2 regions of the Streptomyces sp. NPDC012794 genome follow, and region 1 is predicted to be linked to the other one. Evidence: riboswitches for the same ligand, from Rfam matches in the RefSeq annotation. Region 1 holds a riboswitch; the other holds the start of a gene.

Region 1 (15,030 bases):
CCCGCAGCACGTGACTGGGGGTCAGCGTGGAGCTGGTGCAGGACGAGCCGGAGGAGACGGAGTAGCCGGCGCGGTCCAGCTCGTGCAGGAGGGTCTCGCCGTCGACGTACAGGCAGGAGAAGGTGACCAGGTGGGGCAGGCGCCGGTCGGCGTCACCGACCACCTCCACGTCCGGCACCAGCCGGACCACCCGCCGCCGCAGCCGGTCCACCAGGACCCGCAGCCGCGCGGCCTCCGCGTCCGCCTCCGCCCGCACCGCGCGCAGTGAGGCCGCGGCCGCGACGACGGCGGGCAGGTTGGCGAAGCCGGGGGAGCGGCCGGACTCCCTCTCGTCGGCGGGGCCTTGGGGGGAGAAGCGGACCCCCTTGCGCACCGCGAGCAGTCCCACCCCGGGCGGGCCGCCCCACTTGTGGGCGCTGGCCGCGAGGACGGACCACGCCCCCTCCACCCGGCCCCAGCCCAGCGACTGGGCGGCGTCCACCAGCAGCGGCACCCCGGCGGCCCCGCACACCTCGGCCACCTCGGCCACCGGCTGGACCGTGCCCACCTCGTGGTTGGCCGACTGGAGACACGCCAGAGCCGTGGTCGAGCCCAGCACGGACGCGTATCCATCGGGCGACACCGCGCCGAGCCGGTCCACGGGAACCTCCGTCACCGTGCCCCCGGCCGCCGCGTTCGCGTCCGCCGCATGGAGTACGGAACTGTGTTCCACCGCCGACACGACCAGATGGCCGCCGACGCGCCGGCGCCCCGCGAGCACCCCCGCCATGCCCGTGTGAACCGCGTGCGTTCCCGAAGGAGTGAATACGAGCTCGTCGGCGCGGCACCCCACCGCCTCGGCCGCGGCCTCGCGCGCCGCGTCCAGCAGCAGCCTGGCCCGCCTGCCCTCCCGGTACAGCCGGGCGGGGTCGGCCCAGCCCTCGTCCAGGGCGGCGTGCAGGGCCTGCCGGGCCACGGGGTGGAGGGGGGCGGCGGACGCGGTGTCGAAGTACGGCATCCGGCCACGGTAGAGGGTGGCCGCCGGCCGGGCCGGAGCACGCCCCGCGGGCACCCGCTTCAGGGACCGTCAGATGGCGTCCCCGGCCCGCCCTTCGGGACCGGAAGGCCGGTCCCCCGTACGGCGGATCCATCCCTTCGGGGGCAGTAGCGGCGCGTTGGGCACCCTCCCCGCGCGACCCCAAATAGCGTCCAGTAGGGTTTGGTCCGCATAAACATCCAAACCCCTGCCTGCGTCAGGGCCGGCGACCGACCCGAACACGGCCGCGGCCGGCCGCGCGGGCCGAGACTCTCGGGAAGGCGCTACGTGAGTCCCTACGGCTCCGACCGCTCGCCGCGGCGCCCGATGCGGCGGAAGCTGCTGCAGGCGCTGACTGCGGGCGTGGTCCTGGCGACCGCCACTGGTTGCTCGTACACCTGGAAAGACTTCCCCCGCCTCGGAATGCCCACCCCGGTCACGGAGGAGGCGCCTCGCATCCTTTCCCTGTGGCAGGGATCCTGGGCGGCCGCTCTCATCACGGGCATCCTGGTGTGGGGCCTGATCATGTGGAGCGTCATCTTCCACCGGCGTAGCCGGACGAAGATCGAGGTCCCCCCGCAGACCCGGTACAACATGCCGATCGAGGCGCTGTACACCGTGGTCCCGCTCATCATCGTCTCGGTGCTCTTCTACTTCACCGCGCGTGATGAGTCGAAGCTGCTCGCCCTCTCCTCCAAGCCGGCGCACACGATCAACGTGATCGGCTTCCAGTGGAGCTGGGGCTTCAACTACGTGGAGAATGTCGACGGCGATGCCGCGACCCCGAAGGCGGGCGAGACCCCGAAGGAGCTCGCCTCCCTCCCGGACCGCTACATCAAGTCCTTCCCCGCGGGCGCCGAGGGCGTCTACGAGAAGGGCGTCCCCGGCGACCGCAACGCGGACACCAACAACCCGGGGCCGACCCTCTACCTGCCCAAGGGTGAGAAGGTCCGCTTCATCCTGTCGTCGAACGACGTCATCCACTCCTTCTGGGTGGTGCCCTTCCTGTTCAAGCAGGACGTCATCCCCGGTCACACCAACGTCTTCGAGGTCACCCCGACCCAGGAAGGCACCTTCATGGGCAAGTGTGCCGAGCTCTGCGGTGTCGACCACTCGCGCATGCTCTTCAACGTGAAGGTCGTCTCCCCCGCGGAGTACAAGGCGCACCTGAAGGAGCTGGCGGAGAAGGGGCAGACCGGCTTCCTGCCGGCCGGCATCAAGCAGACTGACCCCGCCCGGAATGCGGAGACGAACAAACTGTGAGCATCCTCAACGAATCCCAGGGTGCCGCGTCAGCTGACTCGTACGAGAACGAGCTGCCGGTGCGGCGCAAGCAGCCGGGCAACGTGGTCGTGAAGTGGCTCACCACCACCGACCACAAGACCATCGGCACGATGTACCTGGTCACGTCGTTCGTGTTCTTCCTGATCGGCGGTCTCCTGGCGCTCTTCATGCGCGCCGAGCTGGCTCGTCCGGGCACGCAGATCATGTCGAACGAGCAGTTCAACCAGGCGTTCACCATGCATGGCACGATCATGCTGCTCATGTTCGCGACCCCGCTGTTCGCCGGCTTCGCCAACTGGATCATGCCGCTGCAGATCGGCGCGCCCGACGTGGCGTTCCCGCGGCTGAACATGTTCGCGTACTGGCTGTACCTCTTCGGCTCGACGATCGCGGTGGCCGGCTTCGTCACCCCGCAGGGCGCCGCCGACTTCGGCTGGTTCGCCTACACCCCGCTGTCGGACGCCGTCCGTTCGCCGGGCATCGGCGCCGACATGTGGATCATGGGTCTGGCCTTCTCCGGCTTCGGCACGATCCTCGGCTCGGTCAACTTCATCACCACGATCATCTGCATGCGCGCTCCGGGCATGACGATGTTCCGCATGCCGATCTTCACCTGGAACGTGCTGCTGACCGGTGTCCTGGTCCTGCTGGCCTTCCCGGTCCTCGCCGCCGCGCTCTTCGCGCTGGAGGCCGACCGGAAGTTCGGTGCGCACGTCTTCGACCCGGCCAACGGCGGGGCCCTGCTGTGGCAGCACCTCTTCTGGTTCTTCGGACACCCAGAGGTGTACATCATCGCGCTGCCGTTCTTCGGCATCGTCTCGGAGATCATCCCGGTCTTCTCGCGCAAGCCGATGTTCGGGTACATCGGTCTGATCGCCGCGACGATCGCGATCGCCGGCCTCTCGGTGACGGTGTGGGCCCACCACATGTACGTCACCGGCGGCGTGCTGCTGCCGTTCTTCTCCTTCATGACCTTCCTGATCGCGGTACCGACCGGTGTGAAGTTCTTCAACTGGATCGGCACCATGTGGAAGGGCTCGCTGTCCTTCGAGACCCCGATGCTCTGGACGATCGGCTTCCTGGTCACCTTCACCTTCGGTGGTCTGACCGGCGTCATCCTGGCCTCGCCCCCGATGGACTTCCACGTCTCCGACTCGTATTTCGTCGTCGCGCACTTCCACTACGTCGTCTTCGGCACCGTGGTGTTCGCGATGTTCGCCGGCTTCCACTTCTGGTGGCCGAAGTTCACGGGCAAGATGCTGGACGAGCGCCTCGGCAAGATCACTTTCTGGACGCTGTTCATCGGCTTCCACGGCACGTTCCTGGTCCAGCACTGGCTGGGCGCCGAGGGCATGCCGCGTCGTTACGCGGACTACCTCGCGGCCGACGGCTTCACGGCGCTGAACACGATCTCCACGATCAGCTCGTTCGTGCTCGGCCTGTCCTTCCTGCCGTTCATGTACAACGTCTGGAAGACGGCCAAGTACGGCAAGAAGATCGAGGTCGACGACCCGTGGGGCTACGGCCGTTCGCTCGAATGGGCGACGTCCTGCCCGCCGCCGCGGCACAACTTCCTCACGCTGCCGCGCATCCGCAGTGAATCGCCGGCGTTCGACCTGCACCACCCGGAGATCGCGGCCCTCGACCACCTCGAGGACCACGTCGCCGGCGGGACCAAGGCCCTCACCGGGGACAAGGAGGCCGGCAAGTGAAGATCCAGGGCAAGATGTTCCTCTGGCTCTCCGTCTTCATCCTGATCATGACCGTCGTGTACGGCGTCTGGTCGAAGGAGCCGGTCGGAACCACCGCTCTCGCGCTGGCCTTCGGCCTGAGCGCCATGATCGGCTACTACCTGGCCTTCACGGCCAAGCGCGTGGACGAGATGGCCCAGGACAACCTGGAGGCCGACGTCGCCGACGAGGCGGGCGAGCTGGGGTTCTTCTCCCCGCACAGCTGGCAGCCGCTGTCGCTGGCCATCGGTGGCGCGCTCGCGTTCATGGGCGTCGTCTTCGGCTGGTGGCTCATGTACTTCTCGGCCCCGATCATCCTGATCGGCCTGTGGGGCTGGGTGTACGAGTACTACCGCGGTGAGAACCAGAACCAGTAGCACCGGCAGCACGCAGTACGCCGCGGCCCGCCGCGGCGCCTGAGGGGCCCGGACACCTTTTCGGAGGAGTCCGGGCCCCTCGTTTGCAGTCACCCGGCGCGCTGGATTTGTCATATCTTCATAGCGTTGGGCGCATGAACCACTCACCGCGTCTTTGGACGGCACTCAGCTGCTCCCTGCTGGTCGCGTCCCTCGGGGCCGGCGCCACCGCATGCGGGTCCGGCGACACCAACCCGCTGTCCGCCCGCCCGTACGACGCGGGCGACCAGGTCGTCTTCAACCAGGCCCCCGGCGGACGCCCCGCCGACCCCGACAAGCCGCTCGAGGTCACCGCCAAGGGAGCCGAGGCGCGGATCACCGACGTGATGGCCGTCGACACGCACGGCCGCCGCCTGGCGGGCGAACTCTCCGCCAAGGGCGACCGCTGGCACAGCACCGTCCCGATGGCGGCGGGCGTGCGCTACACGGTCACCGTGAGCACGGAGGACCAGCGGGGGGCCCCGGGGCAGCGCACGACGACGTTCGAGACCACTCCGGCCAAGAAGGTCCTCAAGGTCGAATTCGGCCCCGAGGAGGGCAAGTACGGCGTCGGCCAGCCCCTCACGGCCGAACTCAACGAGCCCGTCAAGGACAAGGCCGCCCGCGCCGTCGTCGAACGGGCCCTGGTCGTCGACGCGCCGCCCGGGGTCGAGGGCGCCTGGCACTGGGTGGACGACAAGAACCTGCACTACCGCCCGAAGGACTACTGGCCCGCCCACAGCACCGTCTCCGTACGGAGCAACCTGGAGGGCATCAGGGTCTCCGACGAGCTCCACGGAGCCGCGTCCCAGCCGCTGAAGCTGGAGATCGGCGACCGGGTCGAGGTCACCACCGACGCCGCCTCGCACTACCTCACGTTCGAGCGCAACGGAGAAGTGATCAACACCATCCCGGTGACCACCGGCAAGCCCGGCTTCTCCACCCGCAACGGGGTCAAGGTGGTGCTCGGCAAGCAGTACTACGTACGGATGCGCGGCGACACCGTCGGCATCGGCGGCAGCGAGTACTACAACCTGCCCGTGTACTACGCCACCCGGGTGACGTGGAGCGGTGAATACGTGCACGCCGCGCCGTGGTCGATCGGCTCCCACGGCTACGAGAACGTCAGCCACGGCTGCACCGGCATGAGCACCGGCAACGCCGCCTGGTTCTACGAGAACATCACCGAGGGCGACATCGTCAGGGTGATCAACAGCATCGGCGACGACATGGACACCTTCGGCAACGGCTTCGGCGACTGGAACATGGAGTGGAAGGAGTGGCGCGAGGGCAGCGCACTCCTCAAGGGCACCCAGGAAGGCCGCAGCCCCGTCGACCAGGCGCGGCTGCGCCCCACCGTCTGAGAGGCCCGCAGAAGGGCGTACAGGCCCGCGGGCGGCCCGCCGGGCCGGCCGCGGGCCCGCGTCACGCCCCGGGTGTCCCTCGCGCCTCAGGCGTCCAGTGACAACCGGGGCCGCAGCAGACCCGCGAGAGTGTCGGGGAAGTCGACCGGGTCCACCGGAAGGGTGACCGCCGCGTCCGCCCGGCTCCAGGTGGCCAGCCAGGCGTCCTGGGGGCGTCCCATCAGCAGCAGTACCGGGGGACACCGGAAGATCTCGTCCTTGATCTGCCGGCACACACCCATGCCCCCGGCCGGAACCGCCTCGCCGTCCAGTACGCACAGATCGATGCCGCCGGCATCCAGCTCCTTGAGGACCGCTGGAAGCGTGGCGCACTCCAGGAACTCCACCGGCGGCAGGTCCGGGGCGGGCCTGCGCCCGGCGGCCAGCCGCACCTGCTCCCGGGTACCCGCGTCGTCGCTGTAGACCAGAACCCGCGCAGTCGCCCGCATTTCGTCCTCCACGTGGCCGTGAATCACGCTGATGATGCGCGGGATGCTACTCCGTCCGACCGGTTGTCAACATCGGTTCCGCGAGCCTCGCGACCGGTCTTCTGATGGGCCGTTCGGGCCTTGCACACCCCCCTGACACTCCGAACGGCACCCCCCGGGGTGAGGGCGGGATAAGCGACCGACATAATGTCGGTCGTGGCGACAGCAACGACAGTAGATACCGGGCACGCGCACCCGACGGTCAACCGGCCGAACCTCGTCAGCGTCGGAACCATCATCTGGTTGAGTTCCGAGCTGATGTTCTTCGCGGCCCTCTTCGCGATGTACTTCACCCTGCGATCCGTGACGGGTGCCGAGTACTGGACAGAGCAGGCCGAGGCCTTGAATCTGCCCTTCTCGGCAACGAACACCACGATCCTGGTGCTCTCCTCGCTCACCTGCCAGCTCGGCGTATTCGCCGCCGAGCGCGGTGACGTGAAGAAGCTCCGGACGTGGTTCATCATCACGTTCGTCATGGGTGCGATCTTCATTGGCGGCCAGGTGTTCGAGTACACCGAGCTGGTCAAGCACGAGGGCATGTCCCTCTCGTCCGGTCCGTACGGCACGGTCTTCTACCTGACCACCGGCTTCCACGGTCTGCACGTGACGGGCGGTCTCATCGCCTTCCTGCTGGTCCTCGGCCGGACGTACGCGGCCAAGAGGTTCACCCACGAACAGGCCACGTCGGCCATCGTCGTGTCCTACTACTGGCACTTCGTCGATGTCGTCTGGATCGGCCTCTTCGCGACGATCTACCTGATCAAGTAGCGAACACGTCGCCGGCTCGCCCGGCACTCCATCCAGAAACACCGACGCAGAAGATCCTGACACCGGGGTAATCCGTGAAAAAGCTCTCCGCACGACGACGCCATCCGCTGGCGGCGGTCGTCGTTCTACTCTTCGCGCTGGCGGTCACTGGGGGGCTGTACGCCGCCTTCGCGCCCGCGGGCAAGGCGCAGGCCGATGAAACCGCCCAGTCCCTCGCCATCGAGGAGGGCAAGAAGCTCTACGCCGTGGGTTGCGCAAGCTGCCACGGAACCGGCGGTCAGGGTTCCTCTGACGGCCCGAGCCTGGTCGGCGTCGGCTCCGCGGCCGTCGACTTCCAGGTGAGCACGGGCCGCATGCCCGCCCAGCAGCCCGGCGCCCAGGTGCCGAAGAAGCCGAACATCTACACCCAGGCCCAGATCGACCAGCTCGCGGCGTATGTCGCGTCCCTCGGCGCCGGTCCGATCACGCCGACCGAGAAGCAGTACGACCCGGCCGGGGCCGACATCGCCGCTGGTGGTGAGCTGTTCCGCAACAACTGCGCGCAGTGCCACAACTTCACCGGCGAGGGCGGCGCACTGACGAACGGCAAGTACGCCCCCAACCTTGAGGACGTCTCGCCGAAGCACATCTACGAGGCCATGCTGACCGGCCCGCAGAACATGCCCTCCTTCCCCGACAGCACCATGCCGGAGAAGCAGAAGAAGGACATCATCGCGTACCTCGAGAACGTCAACGGCGAGAAGTCCACCAGCCCCGGTGGCCTCAAGCTCGGCGGCCTCGGTCCCGTCTCCGAGGGTCTGTTCGGCTGGATCTTCGGCCTGGGTGCGCTGATCGCTGTTGCCGTCTGGGTCGCGGCCCACACCGCTAAGGCCAAGAAGTCATGAGTAGCCAAGACATTCCCGAAGACAAGCACCTGCCGAGTGAGCAGGGCGACGCGCACCACGGTGCCGTAGCGGTCGCGGACGACCCGTTCGCGGACCCGGGCCTCCCGGTCCACAAGCCGCGCATCCAGGACATCGACGAGCGGGCCGCCAAGCGGTCCGAGCGTACGGTCGCGATGCTGTTCACCCTGTCGATGCTGGCCACGATCGGCTTCATCGCCGCGTTCGTGTCCATCCCGGTGGAGAAGATCGTTTACATCTTCCCCGTCGGGAAGGTCAGCGCGCTGAACTTCGCGCTCGGCCTGACGCTGGGCGCGGCCCTGTTCTGCATCGGCGCCGGCGCGGTCCACTGGGCCCGCACGCTGATGTCCGACGTCGAGGTCGCCGACGAGCGCCACGAGGTCGCCGCCTCCCCGGAGGTCAAGGCGAAGGTCATGCAGGACTTCGCCGCCGGTGCGAACGAGTCCGGCATCGCCCGCCGCCCGCTGATCCGCAACACGATGCTCGGCGCGCTGGCCCTGCTGCCGCTCTCCGCCGTCGTGATCCTGCGCGACCTGGGCCCCCTGCCCGAGGACAAGCTGCGCAAGACCCTGTGGTCCAAGGGCAAGCTGCTCATCAACCAGAACACGATGGAGCCGCTGCGTCCCGAGGACGTCCTGGTCGGTTCGCTGACCTTCGCCATGCCGGAAGGCCTGGAGGAGGACCAGCACGACTTCCAGGTCCAGATCGCCAAGGCCGCCCTGATGATCGTCCGCATCAAGCCGGAGGACATCAAGGACAAGCAGGAGCTGGAGTGGTCCCACGACGGAATCGTGGCCTTCTCCAAGATCTGCACCCACGTCGGCTGCCCGATCAGCCTGTACGAGCAGCAGACGCACCACGTGCTGTGCCCGTGCCACCAGTCCACCTTCGACCTCTCCGACGGCGCCCGTGTCATCTTCGGCCCGGCCGGTCACGCCCTCCCGCAGCTGCGGATCGGTGTGAATAGCGAAGGCTTCCTCGAGGCGCACGGCGACTTCGAAGAGCCCGTCGGTCCTGCATTCTGGGAGCGCGGATGAGTACCTCTGCCAACAACGAACGCACCGCGTCGCGCGGCGAGCGCGTAGCCGACTGGGCGGACGGCCGCCTGGGCATCTACGGCCTCGCCAAGGCGAACATGCGCAAGATCTTCCCGGACCACTGGTCCTTCATGCTGGGTGAGATCTGCCTCTACAGCTTCATCATCATCATCCTCACGGGTGTGTACCTGACGCTGTTCTTCCATCCGAGCATGAACGAGGTCGTCTACCACGGCTCGTACGTGCCGATGCAGGGCGTCCTGATGTCCGAGGCCTTCGCCTCGACCCTGGACATCAGCTTCGACGTCCGCGGTGGTCTGCTGATCCGCCAGATCCACCACTGGGCGGCGCTGATCTTCGTCGCGGCCATGGTCGTGCACATGATGCGCGTCTTCTTCACCGGCGCGTTCCGCAAGCCGCGTGAGGTCAACTGGATCTTCGGCTTCCTGCTGCTGGTCCTCGGCATGTTCACCGGCTTCACCGGTTACTCGCTGCCGGACGACCTGCTCTCGGGTACCGGTGTCCGCTTCATGCAGGGCGCCATCCTGTCCGTCCCGGTCGTCGGCACCTACCTGTCGATGTTCCTCTTCGGCGGGGAGTTCCCGGGCGGCGACTTCGTCGCGCGCTTCTACTCGGTGCACATCCTGCTGCTGCCCGGCATCATGATGGGCCTGCTGGTCGCGCACCTGATCCTGGTGTTCTTCCACAAGCACACCCAGTTCGCCGGCCCCGGCAAGACGAACAACAACGTCGTCGGCATGCCGCTGCTGCCGGTCTACATGGCCAAGGCCGGAGGCTTCTTCTTCCTGGTCTTCGGTGTCATCGCGGCCATCGCGGCGATCGCCTCGATCAACCCGATCTGGGCGCTCGGCCCGTACCGCCCGGACCACGTGTCCACCGGTGCGCAGCCCGACTGGTACATGGGCATGCCGGAAGGCCTCATCCGTGCCATGCCGGGCTGGGAGATCAACCTGTGGGGCCACACGCTCGTCCTGGGCGTGTTCATCCCGCTGATCCTCTTCCCGCTGGTCCTCGGCGCCATCGCCGTCTGGCCGTTCATCGAGTCCTGGGTCACCGGCGACAAGCGCGAGCACCACATCCTGGACCGCCCGCGCAACGTCCCGACCCGTACGGCCTTCGGTGTCGCCTGGATCGCGGAGTACATCGTGCTCCTCATCGGCGGCGGCAACGACATGTTCGCCCAGTACTTCCACCTGTCGATCAACTCGATCACGTGGTTCGTCCGGATCGGCTTCTTCGTCGTCCCGGTCCTGGCGTTCATCGTCACCAAGCGGATCTGCCTCGGCCTCCAGCGCCGGGACCACGACAAGGTGCTGCACGGTCGCGAGACCGGCATCATCAAGCGTCTGCCGCACGGTGAGTTCGTCGAGGTCCACGAGCCGCTGTCCCAGGACAAGCTGCACACGCTCACCGCGCACGAGCAGTACGCGCCGATCGAGATCGGCCCGACGGTCGACGAGAACGGCGTCGAGCGCAAGGTGACGCGCGGCGAGAAGCTGCGGGCGAAGCTCAGCAAGGGCTTCTACGCGGAGAACAACCAGATTCCGAAGCCCACGGTGGAGGAGTACAAGGAGATCCAGGCCGGACACGGCCACCACTGATCTCCGGCACGACCCGCTCGGGGGATCGGTTCCGGCCGATCCCGGTGTTGCCACAGCGAGAGCCCCGTCCAGCGATTGGACGGGGCTCTTCGCTGTCATCCGGGCTGGATAGGCTGAGATCCTTCCCATTCGGCGTGGGCGCCGACACCGGGCGGCCCACGAGCAGCAGGAGCGGACCATGAACGTTGTGACCCCGGCAGGCGGCGACAGCGTGGCGGCCCGCGGCTGGCCGGGTGTCCTCGACGCCCTGCTCGGCGGCCGTGACCTCGGCGCGGACGACACCGCCTGGGCGATGGACCGGATCATGCGGGGCGAGGCCACCGACGCGCAGATCGCCGGTTTCGCGGTCGCGCTGCGGGCCAAGGGGGAGACCGTCGAGGAGATCGGGGGCATGGTGCGGGCCATGTACGCCCACGCCAACCTGATCGAGGTGCCGGGCCGGACGGTGGACATCGTCGGCACCGGCGGCGACGGGGCCAAGACGGTGAACATCTCGACGATGTCCTCCATCGTGGTGGCCGGTACCGGCGCGAAGGTGGTCAAGCACGGCAACCGGGCCGCGTCCTCGGCGAGCGGCTCCTCGGACGTGCTGGAGAAGCTCGGCGTCAACCTCAACCTGACCCCCGCACGGGTGGCGGAGGTCGCGGAGCAGGCCGGCATCACCTTCTGCTTCGCGGTGACGTTCCACCCGGCGCTGCGCTACGCGGCGGCCGCCCGCCGCGACCTCGGCATCCGCACCACCTTCAACTTCCTCGGCCCGCTCACCAACCCGGCCAAGGTCCGCGCGCAGGCCACCGGCGTCGCCGACGCGCGGGTGGCTCCCATCGTGGCCGGGGTGCTCGCCGAGCGCGGCTCGTCCGCCCTGGTGTTCCGCGGCGACGACGGCCTCGACGAGCTGACCACCACCGCCACCTCCCGCGTGTGGTGGGTCCGTGAGGGAACGGTGACCGAGCTGCCCTTCGACCCGCGCGACGTCGGCATCCCGCTGGTGGACGTGGTGCGGCTGCGGGGCGAGGACGCCTCGTACAACGCGGACGTCGCCCGCCGCCTGCTGGCGGGGGAGACGGGCCCGGTCCGCGACGCCGTCCTGCTGAACGCGGCGGCGGCCCTGGTCGCCCTCGACCCCGGCACGGGCTCCCTGGAGGAGCAGATCGCGGGCGGTATCGCCCGTGCGGCGCAGGCCATCGACTCGGGCGCGGCGCGTGCGGCGCTGGAGCGGTGGGTGGCGGCCAGCAACGCGTAGCGCGGCCGTTGGCGCCGCCCGCGGCCGTTTCCGCCGCCCACGGCGGGAGACGGCGCGGGAAGACGTACGGAGGGGTGACCCCGGTCCACGATGCGGACCGGGGTCTTGCGCGTGCGGGCCCGTGTGGCAGGATGCTCCCCAAGGTCACGAGTGACAGCGTTCAGGCCCCGGCTTGCTGTCCGGCAACCCTCCTTCCGTGGCGGGGTGCCCCGGGTGATGACCAGGCCGTAGGCAGCGAGGTCTACGGCAAGCGCGGATCCCTCGATACCAGGGGTCCTGGTCTCTCGAGGAGCGTTTTCCGTGAGCAAGCGAATGCGATAGGGCGACTCCGCCCCTTCTTCAACCCCCGGACCGGGTCCCTTCCGTGTACCCCCGTCAGGTCCGGGGCTCCCCGTACCCCTCAGGTCGGCCGCCGAGCCGTACCCGCGTACGGGCACACCCGAAGCCATTCAGCCCTGCCTGCCGGGAGATACCGCCATGTCCGCATCCGCATCCGCATCCCTGAGCGCCGCCACCGCCACCGCCACCGCCGCCGCCGACGGCCCCGCCTGTCGCGGGCCGCTGCCGGTGCTCGGCCGGGACGTCACCGTCCCCCTCGTCACCGGCGGCGAGGTCACCTACGCCGCCCTCGATTACGCGGCCAGCGCCCCGGCGCTGCAGCGGGTGTGGGACGACGTCGCCGCGTACGCCCCGTACTACGGCAGCGTGCACCGGGGCGCCGGCTACCTCTCCCAGCTGTCCACCGACCTCTTCGAGCAGAGCCGGGCCACGGTCGCCGAGTTCCTCGACTGCCGCCCCGGTGACCAGGTGGTCTTCACCCGGTCCACCACCGACTCCCTCAACCTGCTCGCCGCCGCGCTGCCCGCCGACTGCCGGGTCTTCGTCTTCGAGACCGAGCACCACGCCTCGCTGCTGCCCTGGGGCGACGCCCGGGTCACCTGCCTCGACGCCCCGCGCACGCCCGGCGAGGCCGTCGCCACCCTGGAGCGGGCCCTGGCCGGGCGCGACCCTTACGGCCCGGCCCTGGTCTGCGTCACCGGCGCGTCCAACGTGACCGGCGAGCTGTGGCCCGTACGGGAACTCGCCGCCGCCGCGCACGCCCACGGCGCGCGGATCGTGCTCGACGCCGCCCAGCTGGCCCCCCACCACCCCGTCTCCGTACGGGAGCTGGACGTGGACTGGGTCGCCTTCTCCGGGCACAAGCTGTACGCGCCCTTCGGCTCGGGCGTGCTCGCGGGCCGCGCCGACTGGCTCCAGCAGGCCGAGCCGTACCTCGCGGGCGGCGGCGCCTCCCGTACGGTGGCCCGCCGCGAGGACGGCGGCGTCGACGTCGAGTGGCACACCACCGCCGCGCGGCACGAGGCCGGCTCCCCGAACGTCATCGGCGTCTACGCCATCGCCTCCGCCTGCCGCGCGCTGCGGGAGGCCGGCTTCGAGAACCTGGTCGCCCGGGAGGACCACCTCATCGCCAAGGTCCGCGAGGGCCTCGCGGAGGTCCCGGCCGTGCGGGTGCTGTCCCTGTTCGGGGACGACGCCCCGCGGGTCGGCGTCATCTCGTTCGTGGTCGACGGCTGGAACAGCTCGCACTTCGCGGCCGCGCTGTCCGCCGAGTACGGGATCGGTGTGCGCGACGGCCTCTTCTGCGCCCACCCGCTGGTACGGACCCTGCTGGGCGGCGAGCCGCAGGCCCAGGGGGAGTGCGGGGCGCCGGAGGCGGCGCCGGGGGAGCGGTCGCTGAACGCCATCCGGGTCAGCTTCGGGGCCGGCACCCCGGACGAGCACGTGGAGCGTTTCGTGAAGGCCGTGCGGGAGCTCGTCGAGGAGGGCGCGAAGTGGCGGTACCGCACGGAGCAGGGCCGCTGCGTCCCGGCGGTGTAGTACCGCGAGCGGGCCGCCGCCCCGCGCGGCGGCCTCCCCGCACCGCACCGGACCGGACCGGACCGGACCGGAGCAGAGGCTAGGCGTCCAGGCCGATGGCGAAGGCGGCTTCGAGGTCGTGCTGGGAGTACGTGCGGAACGCCACGTGGGTGTCGGTGGCCTCGACGCCCGGGATCTTGCTGATGCGGCCCGGGATGACGTCCGCGAGGTTCTCGTGACGGGCCACGCGGACCAGGGCGATCAGGTCGTACGTGCCGGTGACGGAGTAGACCTCGCTGACGCTGTCCAGCTGCGCGATCGACTCGGCGATCTCGGGGATGCGGTCCACGCTGGTCTTGATGAGCACGATCGCGGTGATCACGGTTGGCTGTCTCCCTCGACGGCAGTCACTGGTCTCCTCACTCTAGTCGCACGGCGATACCGCCCCCACGCGTAGAGGAAGCCGACCGAGAAGCCCACGACGTGGGCCAGATAGGCCACTCCCGGGCCGCTCCCGGCGCGCTGCGCCGCCAGCCACTGGAGGCCGAACCAGAACAGCAGCACGATCCACGCCGGGAAGCGCAGCGGCAGGAAGAGCAGGAAGGGGAACAGGCTCGTCACCCGGGCCCGCGGGAAGAGGCGGAGGAAGGCCCCCAGCACCGCCGAGATCGCCCCGGACGCCCCCACCAGGGTCTGGTCCGAGGACGCGTTGGCCGCCGCGTAGGCCGCCAGCGCGAGGTATCCGGTACAGACGTAGAAGGCGAGGAACGGGATCCGGCCCATCCGTTCCTCCGTCATCACGCCGAAGACGTAGAGGAACAGCATGTTCCCGAGCAGGTGCAGCCAGCTGCCGTGGACGAAGAGCGCCGTCAGCGGGGTCAGCAGCGGGCGCGCCGCTCCCGAGAAGAGCTCGTCCGGGACTACGCCCCAGCGCCGGAAGTACGCCGTCCCCCTCTCCATCAGCAGCTCGCCCGTCCCGTAGGCCGGGTTCAGGCCAGAAGCCGGTCCGAGGAAGAACACCGTGCAGCAGGCCGCGATCAGCGCGTACGTGATCACGGGGCCCCGGGCGGCCTCGCACAGGGTCCGCCACTTTACGATCATGCGATAGAGCATGACGCAGCCGGACCCGCCTGAGGGTGGTGCCAGGCCGTAGGGTTACGTGCTGCGGTCCGGCGACCGCGGCGCGAGGCTTTAATTGAATGAGCTACGAAGGAGAGAGCGGCCTGATGACGGTTCCCCTGCCGACCGACACCACCCGGTGGCGCTGCACCTTGTGCGGCAACCTC
Region 2 (15,030 bases), on a different contig from region 1:
TCATCGAGCAGTCCGGCTACACCGTCCTGCTGCCGATCCTCGCCATGGCCGGCGCGGGCCAGGTCGGCGCGGCCCTCGCCGTCTACTGCCGCCTCCCGCGCAACGGCTCGATCCGCACCACCATCAAGTCCGCGCTCCCGGCCGGCTTGCTCGGGGTGGGCGAGCCGCTGATCTACGGGGTCTCCCTGCCGCTGGGCCGCCCGTTCGTCACCGCCTGCGTCGGCGGCGCGGCGGGCGGGGCCTTCGTCGGGCTGTGCAACCAGCTGGGCGTCACCTTCGGCTCCACCGCGATCGGCCCCTCGGGGTGGGCGCTGTTCCCGCTGCTGGACGGTACGTCGGGGATGGGCGCGACCGTCGCCGTGTACGCGGGCGGCCTCGGCGTCGGCTACCTGGTCGGCTTCGCCGCGACGTACTTCTTCGGCTTCACCCCGCGGATGCTGGCCGACCTCGACACCGATCCCGGCCCCACCGCCCCGGCCGGTCCCCCGGCGGCGAAGGAGCCGGTGCCGGCCTGACCCCCCGGCGGCGGGGCGCTCCCGTTACGGCCGCCCCGGCTCGGGAGACCCCCCGGCGGCCGTCCGCAGGAAGCGGACCAGGTCGTCCACGGAGTAGCCGAGCTTGGGGCCGCGTTCCGCCGCCATCAGGAGCAGCTGCCCGACGATCTCGGCGCCCCAGCCGTCCGTTCCGTCCGGGGACCATCCCCACAGCTTCTCGATGCCGAGGTCGCTCATCAGCAGCCCGTAGTTCTCCCGGACCTCCAGGCACACGTCGGCGACCGCGTCCAGCATCCGTTCGCCCGGCCGCTCACAGCACAGTCCGAAGTACCCGCCGATCTCCTCGGCGACGCACCCGCGCGGCGGCTTCGCCTTGAGCCGCTCGTAGCGGGCGTCGTCGTACGGGGGACACTCCCCCACCGGGCAGTGCACCAACGTGAACCGCTGCCATCCCGGCGGCGGGGGCGGCTGCGGGCGCCACCCCTTCATCCCGAAGGCCTCCTGCACCTGAGCCGTCGCCTCGTCCGCCGTATCGGCGGTACGCGTCTCCCGCCGCTCCCCGTCGTCCCCGACGGCCGTCCACTCCCCACCGCCCCCGCCGCTGGGCCGCGCCCTAACGGCGAGCCCCAGACCCTGCCGCCGCCAGCCGCCCCCCACCAGGACCGCCTCCAGCCCTCGCAGCTTCCACCCGAGCTCGAAGGCGAACTGCGCCGCGTCCACCGGCTCGCTCACAGGCCCGCCCGCTCGTGCAGGACGGCGGCCAGCCGCAGCGCGGTGTCGATGTTGCAGCGCCCGAGGTCGACCAGGGGCAGCCCGTACGTACCGGCCGCCGACACCCGCTCCACGTCCAGCGACGGGAGCACCACCCCCACCCCGCCCAGTGCGTCCTTCAACTGCCGGACGGCCTCTTCGGCCGCCCTCATCCGCTCATGCGGGGAGAGCACCATGACATATCACCTTCCACTCTGAGTATTCAGCTTCTGTACACAGAGTGGCGATCAGGTGGCTAGCCTTTCAAGTGGGCCACCACAGCAACCGCACATGCTGGACCGGGAGTTGTCATGCCACGCAAGAAACTCGATCCCTCATCACCCCGCGCCCTCCTCGGCGCCGAGCTCCGCGTAGCCCGCGAACGTGCTGCGATGAGCCAAGCGGCGCTCGGCGAACGGCTTTTCGTGAGCGGCTCGTACGTCGGCCAGATGGAAGTGGGCACCCGCAGAATCACACTCGAACTGGCCACAGCGATAGACGCCATCCTGGGGACGGAGGGGTTCTTCACGCGCAACTGCGGCAAGGACGGCAAGTCCAAGTACCCCGACCACTTCGCGGAAGCGGCCGAAGCGGAGGCCGAGGCGCTGACCATCCGGGAGTACGCGCCGCAGTTGATCCCGGGAGTGCTCCAGACGGCGGCGTACGCACGGGCTGTCTTCCGCGCATACCGACCGACCGCGTCGGAGGAGGTGATCGCCGAACTGATCGAGAACCGACTTGAGCGTGCCGCCCTGTTGAGCGATGCAACAACGCCATTGTTGTGGTGCATCCTCGGCGAGGCAGTTCTGCGATCGCGGGTCGGTGGCCCAGCAGCCATGGCGGAAGCACTGCGGCACATCACAAACCTGGTGCGTTCCTATCGGATCATCGTGCAGGTCCTGCCGTTCAGCGTGGGCGCCCATGCGGCCATGCTCGGCTCTCTCCAGTTGATGTCCTTCGAAGACGCTCCCCCACTCGCCTACGTCCAAGGCAACGAAATGGGGCAGCTGTTCGACGATCCAGCGACCGTCGCCCGTCACTCCCTGACCTACGATCTCGTCATGGCCAGTGCGCTCCCACCAGAGGAATCGCTGGCCCTCATCGAGTCCGTAGCGGAGGGGTACGAGCATGACGTGCACATCTGAGTACGACCTGTCCGAGGCGATCTGGCTCAAGTCCAGCTACAGCGGTGGCGACGGCGGCAGCTGCCTGGAGATGGCCACGTGGCACAAGTCCAGCTACAGCGCCGGTGACGGCGGCAACTGCGTCGAAGTATGCGACGCGCACACCGACCTCGTTCCCGTGAGGGACTCCAAGCAGCCCGAAGGCCCGCACGTGGTGTTCCACGCGCGGGCCTGGGCGACCTTCGTCGCGGCGCTCTGACCGGTCAGAGGCCGTTGGTGAACAGCAGCTGGTTCGGCGAGCCCTTGCTGATGGAGGTCAGGACGTCCTTGGTGGACTCCTCGCCCAGGAAGTTGGCGATGTCCGCCGGCAGCTCGTTCGGGTGCGCCTGCTTGTAGAGGGCGACGACGCCGGCGACGTGCGGCGCGGCCATGGACGTACCGTTCAGGGCCACGCTGCCGCCGCGCAGCTTCGCGGAGACGATCTCCTGGCCGGGGGCGTAGAGGGATACGCACTGTCCGTAGTTGGAGAACGAGGTCTCCTCGTCCCAGCGGTTGGTCGCGCCCACGGTGACCACGCGGGAGGCCGAGGCCGGCGAGACGTTGCAGGCGTCCTGCGCTTCGTTGCCCGCCGCGATGACCGGCAGGACGCCCGCGTCGGACAGGGCGTTGGCCGCGTTGTTGAGGGCCTCGGAACGCGGGCCGCCCAGCGAGCCGTTCAGCACCGCCGGCTGCTTGGCGTTCTTCGCCACCCAGTCCATGCCCGCGATCATGCCGGCGTAGGAGCCCTTGCCGTCACAGCCGAGGACGCGCACGCTCACCAGGTTCGCCTTGCGCGCGATGCCGTACGTGGCTCCGGCGACCGTGCCCGCGACGTGCGTGCCGTGGCCGTTGCAGTCCTGGCCCCGCTGGGTCGCGCCGTCCGGCATCGCGTCGAACCCGAACGTGGCGCGGCCGCCGAACTCGCTGTGGAGGTAGTCGATGCCGGTGTCGAGGATGTAGGCGGTCACCCCGGCGCCGCTGCCGCCGACGGTGAAGTCGTTGTTGAGCGGCAGCTGCCGCTGGTCGATCCGGTCCAGGCCCCAGGAGGAGGACGGGGCGCGGCTGGCGCTCGGCGCGGCGGGCATCGGTACGGAGGCCACCTTCGTGTTCTCCTCGACCGCCTTCACCCCGACGGTCAGCCGGAGGGTCTCCAGCTGGAGCGCGGTGAGCGGGACCGCGAAGCCGTTGAGCGCGGAGGAGTAGACGTGCTTCGGCTTCAGCCTGAGCTTCTCCGCCAGCTTCACCGCGTCCACGCCCTTGTCGAGGGTGACGATGTACTCGCCGGGCACGGCGTCGGCGGACGTCTGCAGCGGAGCCGGGGTCGGCTCGGGCGCGGCGGCGGACGCCGTGCCGGCGGCCACCGGGGCGAGGGCGAGGACGGTGGCGGTGGCTACACCTGCGATGAGGCGCATGAGGGGTCTCCCGAGGGGAAGGGGTGACATGAGGGGCCGCCCTCTGGCGGGGTCCGCAGAACGCGTCCCTGAAGGCGGCCGTCCTCTTCATCGGTCCGCCGCCGAGCGGGACTTGAACCCGCTTCCCCGCTTGGCCGAAGGGTCGCGGGGCATCCGTCGGCCGTTCGCCGCACCCGGTGGAGAAAGGTTCCTCCCCACTGCCGTCCAGGGCCTTCGGTCCACCGGGCCACCCGCGCGCGCGTTCGGGAACTTCACCCGTACGGGCAGTCACCCGTCGAGGGGGCGCACTCGTTGTTCACTCCCGCCCGCGGACGCCACGCCGCCGGGGTCGTTGACCGGGTCCGGCCGTCCGTGATGGCCTCACGGTCATGCGCACTCGCCCGGGCCGCCCCCTGCCGGTGGCCGTCGCCGCCGCCGCACTGGCCGCCGTAGCCGTACTGCCCGCCCTGCCCGCCCACGCCGACACCCCGCGCGGCCCCGCGTCCGCCCGGGCGGTACCGGCACCCGAGCACCCCTCGTACATCGTCACCGTGCACGAAGGGCTCGACCCGGCCGTGGTCGCCGAGGCGTACGGGATCCGGCCGACGCACGTCTACCGCGACGCGGGCAACGGCTTCGCCGCCCGCCTCTCCCCCGACCAGGTGCGGGCCCTGCGCGACACCCCGGTGGTGGAGTCCGTCGAGGAGGACGGCGAGGCCAGGGGCGTGCCCGCCTAGCCAGGGCTACGGCCGGCTGACGGTCAGCCGCGAGACCTCGTACGACATCTCGGTGACCTCCGGGTCGGGCGCGGGGTGGTAGCGGCCGGCGCAGACGGACAGGTTGACGATCAGGTACGCGTGCCAGCCCCGGCCGACGCCCCTGTTGTCGGAGTAGACGCGCCGGCCGTTGACCCACCAGACGACCGACCTGCGGCCGAACTCCACCTTCAGGTCGACCCATCCGCCGGGCCGGACGCTCGGGTCGCGGTGGTAGAGGTAGGCCTGCCGGACGTGGTTGGACAGCTCCAGCATGTCGGGGTTGTCGGGGTGGTACTCGAAGACGTCGATCTCCTGGCCGCCGTCCCGCCAGGTCCAGATGGCGGGCCAGGCGCCCATCTCCTCGGGCAGCCGGACGCGGGCCTCCAGGACGTCGCCGGTGCGGGCCTGGAAGCCCTCGTCGCTGCCCTCGGTGGTGAGCAGTCCGGCGTCCCAGTTGCCGTCGGAGCGCCGGGTCGCGCGGAACGTGCCGGTGCGGCTGTAGGCGGGGTCGGGGGTGAGGTGGTCGAGCTTGTTGTCGCGGGGGTTGACGGGCCCGCCGTCGGGATAGGCCCAGGAACGGCCCGCCACCCACTGGGTGGTGGAGGAGAAGTCGGCGGTGAAGACGGACGAGGGACGGCGCGGCGTCACGCGCCGTAGCCATGCGAGCATGTGCGGGGACATACGGGGCCTATGCCCGGTACGCACCCGGACGGACCGTCATCGTCACGGCTGGTGGTGGCGCGGCGGCGCTCCCGGCGCGCCGCGCCACGCGCCCCCCGGGTGCGGGGGGCGCGCGACGGTGGAGGGGTGGCGGCGGCCGGTCAGGTCCCGGGCGCGCAGGTGAGCGTGAAGGTGAAGCTGTCCGACACGTTGCCCGTGAAGAGCTGGACGGTCACCTTCGGGACCGGTTCCGTGACCGCCGCACGCGTGGGGGACTTCACGACGAACGGGGCGGTCGCGGTCTCCGGGGCGGTGAACTGGACGGAGGGCGCGATCTGCTTGCCCTGACCCGCCCAGTGGTAGTCGATCTCTCCGGTTCCGGTACCGGCGAACTTGCCCTGGAACGTGACGTTCTGCGGCTTGGTGCAGTCGACCGCCGCGGGGGTGGTGGACGCGCCGGTGATCTCAGCGCTCGTGATCCGGGGCTTGGCGGGCGGCCGGGGAGGCTTGCTGCAGCCGGTCGTCAGCTCGTTCCTGCCCCAGCCGCTCTTCACGGTGTACGAGCCGTTCTTGACGTTCTCTTCCGTGACGGAGCCCGCCCCATTGGCGTTCCGCTGGAAGCTCTCCGGGCCCGTGACCCGGAGCAGCTGGCCGCCCCTGAAGCCGGTCATCACGAGGTCGAACTCGACGGGGTTCGTGCCGGGCGCCACGACGAGCCGGCAGGTCGCCTGGGGGGCGGCGGCCGCCTTGAGCGGGGCGGCCCCGGCGGGGGCGGCCTGGGCGGCCATCGTGGGCGGCACGGCGACAGCGGTGACCAGGAGCGGGGCGAGAAGTGCGTAACGGGCATGCCGATTCATGCGTTCCCTCCTTGCCGGGAAAGCATCGATGGGTGAGCGGACGTCTCCGTAACGCGGGCGCGCCGATGGCCCGGGGGCGACGCGGCCGGGCGAGACGGGGCACGCGCACGCGGCCTCGTCCGCCTCGGATCCGCCTTCCCCGGACCGGGGTTCACCGGTCGGGGAGCCGTCGGCCCGGGCACGGACGTCCTGTTCCAGGCTAGCTCCGCGCGCTGTCGGCGGCACCCCGGGCCGCGGGGCCCCGCGCGCCCTCGACGAAGGCGCGGATCAGCTCCGGGGACTTCACCCCGCGCTCCCGCTCGACCCCGCTGGAGACGTCCACGCCCCAGGCGCCGGTCGCCGCCACGGCCTCGCGGACGTTGCCCGGGTTCAGCCCGCCGGCCAGCAGCCAGCGCCCCTCGGGCGCCGTGAACTCCTCCGAGCCCCAGTTCCAGGGCTTGCCGGAACCCGGGTCGGGGGCGTCGATGAGCAGCAGGTCCTCCCCGTACCCGCCGCAGCGCTCGACGTGCTCGGCGGTGGCGCGCAGCAGCGTACGCCCCGGGGCGCGCAGCTCCTCGTAGTACGCGGCGGGCTCGTCCCCGTGGAGCTGCACGCCGCGTACGCCGCTCTCCTGCGTCAGCCGGCGCACCTCCTCGACGGACTGCCCCCGGAACACCCCGACGGTCAGCACCCCGCCCGGCACCCGCGCGGCGAGCTCCCGGGCCTCGGCGGCGCCGATGGTCCGGGGGCTGCCGGGCGCGAAGACGAACCCGACGGCGTCGGCCCCGGCCGCCACGGCCACGTCGACGTCACGGGCGGTCTTCAGCCCGCAGATCTTCACGAAGAGAGCACTCATGCCCCCAGTCAACCAAACCCCCCGATCGGAGGTGACCCGTCCCGGCACCCGGGCAGAGCACCCCGCCCGCCACTAGCCTGGAACCGGCAGCACGCCCGGTGCGCCCCACGCCACGCGGAGGACACGGTGATGACCATGATCGAGCGGGCCACACCGATAGAGAACGCGGTGCCGCCGACGTTCGAAGCACTCCTGCGCATGGTTGCGGAGATGGACACGCCAGACGGCTTCAAGGCCGAGCTCATCCGGGGGAAGATCGTCGTGTCACCGTTCTCGAGGCTCCGCTACTACCGTTCCATGCGGGCGCTGCGCGAGCAGCTCCAGGCCCATGCCCCCGAGGGGCACGTCGCGGACATCGCTCCCTTCCTCTTCCGGTTCCCGCAAGCCGAGCGCGCTTACGGACCTGACCTGTTCGTCACGGACGAGTCCGCCTTCGACGAGGAGGGCCGCCACGCGGACGGAGAGGCGCTCTCCCTGGTCGGTGAGTTCACGTCCGTTTCGACCAGGGACGCCGACTGGAAGGAGAAGCTGGACGTCTACGGCCGGCTCGTCCCGGTCTACCTGGTCATCGACATGCAGGACTCGGAGATCACCTGCTTCTGGGACCCCTCCCCGCACGGGTACCGCTCCCGCAGGACGGTGTCCTTCGGTGAGCCGCTGCCCGTCCCGGAGCCCTTCGGCTTCGAACTGGACACCACCGGCTTCTAGACCCTGTCGGGCCGGAAAACGCCCGAGGGCGGCACCGCCTCCGTGAGGAGGGGGTGCCGCCCTCGGTACGAGAACAGCCGATCAACCAGAGGCCGGAGCCAGGGGCCGATCAGAAGTCCATGTCACCGCCCGGCATGCCGCCCGGAGCGGCGGCGGCCTTCTCCGGCTTGTCGGCGATGACGGCCTCGGTGGTCAGGAAGAGCGCGGCGATGGACGCGGCGTTCTGCAGGGCGGAGCGGGTGACCTTCGCCGGGTCGATGATGCCCTCGGCGATCATGTCGACGTACTCGCCGGTCGCGGCGTTCAGACCGTGACCGATCGGCAGGTTGCGCACCTTCTCGACGACGACGCCGCCCTCGAGACCACCGTTGACGGCGATCTGCTTCAGCGGGGCCTCCAGCGCGAGCTTCACGGCGTTGGCGCCGGTCGCCTCGTCACCGGTGAGCTCGAGCTTCTCGAAGACCGAGGAGGCCTGGAGCAGGGCCACGCCACCGCCGGCGACGATGCCCTCCTCGACGGCCGCCTTCGCGTTGCGGACGGCGTCCTCGATGCGGTGCTTGCGCTCCTTGAGCTCGACCTCGGTCGCGGCACCGGCCTTGATGACGGCCACGCCGCCGGCCAGCTTCGCGAGGCGCTCCTGGAGCTTCTCGCGGTCGTAGTCCGAGTCGGAGTTCTCGATCTCGGCGCGGATCTGGTTGACGCGGCCCTGGACCTGGTCGCTGTCACCGGCACCGTCGACGATGGTGGTCTCGTCCTTGGTGATGACGACCTTGCGGGCGCGGCCGAGCAGGTCGAGACCGGCGTTCTCCAGCTTGAGGCCGACCTCCTCGGAGATGACGGTGCCGCCCGTGAGGATGGCGATGTCGCCGAGCATGGCCTTGCGGCGGTCGCCGAAGCCCGGGGCCTTGACGGCGACGGACTTGAAGGTGCCGCGGATCTTGTTGACGACCAGGGTCGACAGGGCCTCGCCCTCGACGTCCTCGGCGATGATCAGCAGCGGCTTGCCGGACTGCATGACCTTCTCCAGGAGCGGCAGCAGGTCCTTGACCGAGCCGATCTTGGAGTTGACGATCAGGATGTACGGGTCGTCCAGGGACGCCTCCATACGCTCCATGTCGGTGGCGAAGTACGCCGAGATGTAGCCCTTGTCGAAGCGCATGCCCTCGGTGAGCTCCAGCTCCAGACCGAAGGTCTGGGACTCCTCGACGGTGATGACGCCTTCCTTGCCGACCTTGTCCATGGCCTCGGCGATGAGCTCGCCGATCTGGGTGTCGGCGGCGGAGATGGAGGCCGTGGAAGCGATCTGCTCCTTGGTCTCGACATCCTTGGCCTGGGCCAGCAGGGCAGCCGATACGGCCTCGACGGCCTTCTCGATACCGCGCTTGAGGGCCATCGGGTTGGCACCGGCGGCCACGTTGCGCAGACCCTCACGGACGAGCGCCTGGGCGAGGACGGTCGCGGTGGTCGTACCGTCACCGGCGACGTCGTCCGTCTTCTTGGCGACTTCCTTGACCAGCTCAGCGCCGATCTTCTCGTACGGGTCCTCGAGCTCGATCTCCTTGGCGATGGAGACGCCGTCGTTGGTGATCGTGGGGGCGCCCCACTTCTTCTCAAGGACGACGTTGCGACCCTTGGGGCCAAGGGTGACCTTGACGGCGTCGGCGAGCTGGTTCATGCCACGCTCGAGACCGCGCCGGGCCTCCTCGTTGAACGCGATGATCTTGGCCATGGTGAAGTGGTCCTCCCGGACAGGGGTGGATTGCTCCGGACCGCGCCCGCGCCCGCGACGGACGGCCTGCGGACCCGGCGGTTCCTTCCCGCCGGACCCTGCGGGCCTCACCGACCCGGTCCTCGTCTGAGTAGCACTCTCACTCGGAGAGTGCTAACGCCAATGATTAGCACTCGACCCCCGCGAGTGCAAGCGGCTTCGGGCAACACGCGGGCGGCACGGGGCCGACACGCAGGAGGGGCCCACACCCTGTCCAGGATGTGGGCCCCTCGTGCGCGTGTGCGTGCGTCGGTGGCCGATCGCGTTCGCTCCGGCTCAGCCGGCCGCGAGCTTGACCATGTCCGCCTGCGGACCCTTCTGGCCCTGCGAGATCTCGAACTCGACCCGCTGACCCTCTTCGAGGGTGCGGTACCCGTCCATCTGGATGGCGCTGTAGTGGACGAACACATCCGCACCACCGTCGACCGCGATGAAGCCGTAGCCCTTCTCCGCGTTGAACCACTTGACGGTGCCCTGAGCCATGCCTAACTCCCCTATTACTGGCCCTTGCGCGGGACCGCACTTCGCGGTCCCGGGTCAGAACTTGCGCCGGAACGCCTCGACCGCGGCTGAATGTATCCGCACCGGTGCTGTCAGCAACAGGTCAATCCGACGAGAAATCTGGACACGCGGAAACGTTGAAATAGAGTGAAAATTTGGAATATTCCAGGGCAACTCGGGCCAGACAAGCAGCACCAAAGGCCCAAAAGGCGCGCGCATGTTGACTCAATGTCAACCATCCGTCGGCCCGCTCATATGCGGCGGGCAAGAACAGCGGAGGGGACTGCCCCAACTCTACCGCGCCCAATCAAGCAGAATTGCCCCCTCCGTTTATGCCGGAGGGGGCAATTCTGATGTGTTCGGTCAGCAGCCGCCGGCCACGGCGGGGATGATCGAGACGCCGGCGCCGTCCGGCGTCGCTGCCTGAAGGCCGCCCTCGAAGCGCACGTCGTCGTCGTTGACGTAGACGTTCACGAAGCGGCGCAGCTTGCCCTGGTCGTCCAGGACGCGCGCGGCGATGCCCGGGTGGTTCCGCTCCAGGGACTCGATGACCTCGGCGAGGGTCGCGCCCTCGGCCGGGACCTCGGCCTTGCCGCCGGTGTAGGTGCGCAGGATGGTGGGGATGCGGACGTTGACGCTCATGGCGCTACTGCCTTTCCGGTAGAGCAGGGGGATGGTCAGGCCAGGCCGGCGGCGCGGAACGCGTCCAGGCTGGGGCGGATGGTGGCGCTCTGGCCGCTGTCCGCGGCCACCGCCTCCAGGGTCTTGAGGCCGTCACCGGTGTTCAGGACCACGGTGGTCAGCGCCGGGTCGAGCTGCCCGTTCTCGATCAGCTTCTTCGTCACGCCGACGGTCACGCCGCCCGCGGTCTCGGCGAAGATGCCCTCGGTCTGCGCCAGGATCTTGATGGCCTCGACGACCTGCTCGTCGTTCACGTCCTCGACGTAGCCGCCGGTGCGCCGCGCGATGTCCAGGACGTACGGGCCGTCCGCCGGATTGCCGATCGCCAGGGACTTGGCGATGGTGTTCGGCTTCTGCGGGCGGACCACGTCGTGACCGGCCTTGAAGGCGGTCGACACCGGGGAGCAGCCCTCGGCCTGGGCGCCGAAGATCTTGTACGGCTTGTCCTCGACCAGACCGAGCTTGATCAGCTCCTGGAGGCCCTTGTCGATCTTCGTCAGCTGGGAGCCGGACGCGATCGGGATGACGAGCTGGTCGGGCAGCCGCCAGCCGAGCTGCTCGCAGATCTCGTACGCCAGGGTCTTGGAGCCCTCGCCGTAGTAGGGGCGCAGGTTGACGTTGACGAAGCCCCAGCCCTCGCCCAGCGGGTCGCCGATGAGCTCGGAGCAGAAGCGGTTGACGTCGTCGTAGTTGCCCTCGATGCCGACCAGGTCGCCGCCGTAGACACCGGCCATGACGACCTTGCCCTGCTCCAGGTCGTGCGGGATGAACACGCAGGAGCGGAAGCCGGCGCGGGCGGCCGCGGCGCCGACGGCGCCGGCCAGGTTGCCGGTGGAGGAGCAGGACAGGGTGGTGAAGCCGAAGGCGCGGGCGGCCTCGACGGCGATGGCCACGACACGGTCCTTGAAGGAGTGCGTCGGGTTGCCGGAGTCGTCCTTGACGTAGAGCTTGCCGGTCACGCCCAGCTCCTTGGCCAGGTTCTCGGCGTCCACGAGCTTGGTGAAGCCCGGATTCAGGCTCGGCTTGGAGGCCACGTCCGCCGGGACGGGCAGCAGGGGCGCGTAGCGCCAGATGTTGTTCGGGCCGGCCTCGATCGCGGCGCGCAGGGCCTCCGGGTCGCCGAGCGGGAGCTCGTAGGCGACTTCCAGGGGGCCGAAGCACTCGACGCAGGCGAAGATCGGGCCGAGCTCGAAGCGGGTGCCGCACTCACGACAGGAAAGGCCGGTGGCGGGTCCCAGATCGACGGACCCGGTGGTGGCAGAGGTGGCGACAGTCTGTGCAGCCATGATGGCGAGGCCCTTTCTCCTCATCTTCCCCATGGCGCACTTCGCCATGAGACGGAATTGGCACCTTCCCTAGCCGGGGCCTCGCGTGGCGAGAACCGACTGGAGGGTTGCCGGGGCTTCAACGGGCCGTGTCCCTCTGCCCCTCTGGATGAGCGGTATGGCACCGGCACACGCGCTCTCTGGCGCGCCGGTGCGTTTGTACGCGGGACCCCCGGCATGCGGTGGTCCTTCGCGTTGTTCAAGACTGTAACCGAAGGGACGGGCGGTTGAGACAGCCGTCCGAACCGCGAGATGGATCACAATTCGGCCGAAAACCGCCGAGTGCCGCCGAGTACCGAGCGCCGGGCATCGGTCGCCGAGTGCCGCAGAGAAGCCCAGGGAGTGCTGAGAGTGCTGGATGACGTGGAGCGCTGGCTGGCGGTCCGCTCCTGGTCCGCCGCCGACCGACCGCTCGACCGGCTGCTCGACCGGAAACGGGCGTCCGGTACGACGGTGAGCGTGGTGCTGCCCGCGCTCGACGAGGAGGCCACGGTCGGGCAGATCGTGGAGGTGATCCGGCGCGATCTGATCGAGGGCCTCGCGGTCCCCCTGGTGGACGAGCTGGTGGTGGTCGACTCCGGCTCCACCGACCGTACGGCCGAGGTCGCGGCGCGGGCCGGCGCCCGGGTGGTGCACCGGGACTCGGTGCTGCCGCGGATCCCGGCGGTGCCCGGCAAGGGCGAGGTTCTGTGGCGCTCGCTGCTGGCCACCACCGGGGACATCGTCTGCTTCGTGGACGCCGACCTGCGGGACTTCGACTCCGCCTTCGTCTCCGGGATCGTCGGACCGCTGCTGACCGACCCGCCGGTGCAGTTCGTCAAGGCCATGTACGACCGCCCGCTCGGCGACGCCCCGGGCCAGGGCGGGCGCGTCACGGAGCTGGTGGCCCGCCCCCTCCTCAACCTCCACTGGCCCCAGCTGGCCGGCTTCGTCCAGCCGCTGGGCGGCGAGTACGCCGTACGCCGCTCCCTGCTGGAGCGGCTGCCCTTCCCCGTCGGGTACGGGGTGGAGCTGGGCCTGCTGGTGGACGCGCTGCACACGGTCGGGCTGGACGCGCTGGCCCAGGTGGACGTCGGGGTCCGGCTGCACCGGCACCAGGACGGGCAGGCGCTGGGCCGGATGGCCGCGGCGATCTACCGCACCGCGCAGCTGCGGCTCGCGGCCGGGCACTCCCCCGGCCACCGCTGGGCGCACGCCCGGGTACGGCCGAGGCTCACGCAGTTCGAGCGGGGGCCGGACGGGTTCGTTCCGCGCACGTACGCGGTGGACACGGAGGAGCGGCCGCCGATGCTGGAGGTCGAGGAGTACGCGGTGCGGCGGGTGGCGTGAGGCCCGGGGCGACGGGTGGCGTGGGCCCCGGGCCGGCCAGGACGTGACGAACCGGACAATTACCGGACGTTTGAGCGAGGACGGACCGGGCTAGGTTCGCCGCATGGCTTCCCGTATGGCTTCTCAGGTTCTCGTCGCCGCCAACCGCGGCCCGCTCTCGTACGCCCTCGACGCCGACGGCACCCTCAGCTCCCGGCGCGGCGGCGGCGGCCTCGTCTCCGGCCTGTCCGCGGCGCTCGCCGCGCAGCCGGAGGCCCTCTGGATCTGCGCGGCACTGTCGGACGCCGACCGGGAGGCCGTCCGCCGGGGCGTCTCCGAGCCCGGCGTCCGGATGCTGGACATCGATCCCGAGGTGTACGACGACGCGTACAACGGCATCGCGAACTCCGTGCTCTGGTTCACCCACCACCACCTGTACGACGTCCCGCGCGAGCCGGTCTTCGACGCCGCGTTCCGCCGCCGCTGGGACTCGTACACCGCGTACAACCAGGCCTTCGCCGAGGCCCTGGCGGAGGAGGCGGCGGAGGGCGCGTCGGTCCTGGTCCAGGACTACCACCTCGCCCTGGTCCCGGGGGCCCTGCGCGAACTGCGCCCGGACCTGCGGATCGCGCACTTCACGCACACCCCGTGGGCGTCGCGGGAGTTCCTGGACATGCTCCCGGACGACATCCGCAGCCAACTGGTGTGGGGGATGCTCGGGGCGGACCGGCTGGGCTTCCACACGTGGGGGTGGGCCGACAACTTCATCAGCGGCGCCACCATGGACGACGTGCGCGGCGTGGCGAGCGCGTTCTTCCCGCGGGACGGCCAGAGCGGGGTGCACCACCGCAGGACGACCGCGGACGGGAGCGGGTACGGGGAGAAGCGGTTCACCGCGGTGACCCAGTACCCCCTCGGCGTGGACGAGGAAGACCTGCGCACGCTCGCGCACCGGCCGGAGGTCGACGACAAGCTGGCCGCGCTGAGGGCGGAGGTCGGCGACCGCAGGACCATCGTCCGGGTCGACCGCACGGAACTGTCGAAGAACGTCCTGCGCGGCCTGCTGGCCTACCGGGAGCTGCTGACCGTCCACCCCGAGTGGCGCGGCCGCGTGGTGCACCTGGCGTCCGCCTACCCCTCACGGCAGGACCTGGAGGTGTACCGGGCGTACACGGCGTCGGTGCGCGAGCTGGCGGCGGAGATCAACGAGGAGTTCGGCACGGAGGACTGGCAGCCGGTCCTCCTCTCCGTGCAGGACGACTTCGCCCGCTCCCTGGCCGCGTACCGCCTGGCCGACGTGGCACTGATCAACCCGGTGCGGGACGGGATGAACCTGGTCGCGAAGGAGATCCCGGTGGTGTCGGAGGCGGGCTGCGCGCTGGTGCTGTCCACGGGGGCGGGGGCGTACGAGGAGCTCCGCGGGGACGCGCTGACGGTCAGCCCGTACGACGTCTCGGCGACGGCCGCGGCCCTCCACGAGGCCCTGTCCATGCCGCCGGCGGAACGCGCGGAGCGCACCAAGCGCCTGGCGGCGGCCGCGACGGCCCTCCCCCCGGCGGCCTGGTTCACGGCCCAGCTGGACGCACTGCGGGGGTGAGGCGGGCGGGGCGCGGCCCGCGTCCCGCCTTCAGGAAGTGAGGGCGGCCGCCAGCCGCGCCAGGAAGGCCGTCACCGCCGCCGGGCCCGGGAGGACCAGGTCGGCGCGGGCCGCGAGCTCCGGGACCTCCGCCGAGCCGCTGCACACCAGCAGCCCCGGGAGGCCTTCGGCGCGGCGCTTCTCGACCGCCGAGTACGCCGCGAGGTCGCCCAGGTCGTCCCCCGCGTACAGCAC

What was found. Region 1 has a riboswitch for S-adenosylmethionine ahead of ACFY7H_RS09765 (aminotransferase class V-fold PLP-dependent enzyme). Riboswitches for the same ligand answer to the same signal wherever they lie in the genome.
Region 2: it holds a riboswitch for S-adenosylmethionine, as region 1 does, so the genes downstream of both, thrC (threonine synthase) here and ACFY7H_RS09765 (aminotransferase class V-fold PLP-dependent enzyme) in region 1, are expected to answer to the same signal.

What each region holds. Positions count from the first base shown of each region.
Region 1 is NZ_JBIBCI010000004.1:245,464-260,493, reverse strand. Features, by position in the region: gene ACFY7H_RS09820 (cysteine desulfurase/sulfurtransferase TusA family protein) at 1-997, opposite strand, end outside; gene coxB (cytochrome c oxidase subunit II) at 1,304-2,278, shown strand; gene ctaD (cytochrome c oxidase subunit I) at 2,275-4,011, shown strand; gene ACFY7H_RS09805 (cytochrome c oxidase subunit 4) at 4,008-4,406, shown strand; gene ACFY7H_RS09800 (Ig-like domain-containing protein) at 4,541-5,788, shown strand; gene ACFY7H_RS09795 (hypothetical protein) at 5,875-6,276, opposite strand; gene ACFY7H_RS09790 (heme-copper oxidase subunit III) at 6,463-7,083, shown strand; gene ACFY7H_RS09785 (c-type cytochrome) at 7,158-7,967, shown strand; gene ACFY7H_RS09780 (Rieske 2Fe-2S domain-containing protein) at 7,964-9,022, shown strand; gene ACFY7H_RS09775 (cytochrome bc complex cytochrome b subunit) at 9,019-10,644, shown strand; gene trpD (anthranilate phosphoribosyltransferase) at 10,823-11,887, shown strand; SAM riboswitch class IV at 12,030-12,146, shown strand; gene ACFY7H_RS09765 (aminotransferase class V-fold PLP-dependent enzyme) at 12,365-13,765, shown strand; gene ACFY7H_RS09760 (Lrp/AsnC ligand binding domain-containing protein) at 13,845-14,126, opposite strand; gene ACFY7H_RS09755 (rhomboid family intramembrane serine protease) at 14,123-14,857, opposite strand; gene ACFY7H_RS09750 (hypothetical protein) at 14,971-15,030, shown strand, end outside.
Region 2 is NZ_JBIBCI010000016.1:70,587-85,616, forward strand. Features, by position in the region: gene ACFY7H_RS26070 (PTS transporter subunit EIIC) at 1-515, shown strand, start outside; gene ACFY7H_RS26075 (hypothetical protein) at 540-1,226, opposite strand; gene ACFY7H_RS26080 (hypothetical protein) at 1,223-1,441, opposite strand; gene ACFY7H_RS26085 (Scr1 family TA system antitoxin-like transcriptional regulator) at 1,556-2,389, shown strand; gene ACFY7H_RS26090 (DUF397 domain-containing protein) at 2,373-2,627, shown strand; gene ACFY7H_RS26095 (S8 family peptidase) at 2,632-3,819, opposite strand; gene ACFY7H_RS26100 (protease inhibitor I9 family protein) at 4,188-4,535, shown strand; gene ACFY7H_RS26105 (beta-glucanase) at 4,542-5,225, opposite strand; gene ACFY7H_RS26110 (hypothetical protein) at 5,378-6,073, opposite strand; gene ACFY7H_RS26115 (phosphoribosylanthranilate isomerase) at 6,273-6,908, opposite strand; gene ACFY7H_RS26120 (Uma2 family endonuclease) at 7,038-7,616, shown strand; gene groL (chaperonin GroEL) at 7,726-9,345, opposite strand; gene ACFY7H_RS26130 (cold-shock protein) at 9,661-9,867, opposite strand; gene ACFY7H_RS26135 (MoaD/ThiS family protein) at 10,249-10,527, opposite strand; gene thrC (threonine synthase) at 10,563-11,852, opposite strand; SAM riboswitch class I at 11,870-12,007, opposite strand; gene ACFY7H_RS26145 (glucosyl-3-phosphoglycerate synthase) at 12,243-13,220, shown strand; gene ACFY7H_RS26150 (trehalose-6-phosphate synthase) at 13,336-14,796, shown strand; gene otsB (trehalose-phosphatase) at 14,827-15,030, opposite strand, start outside.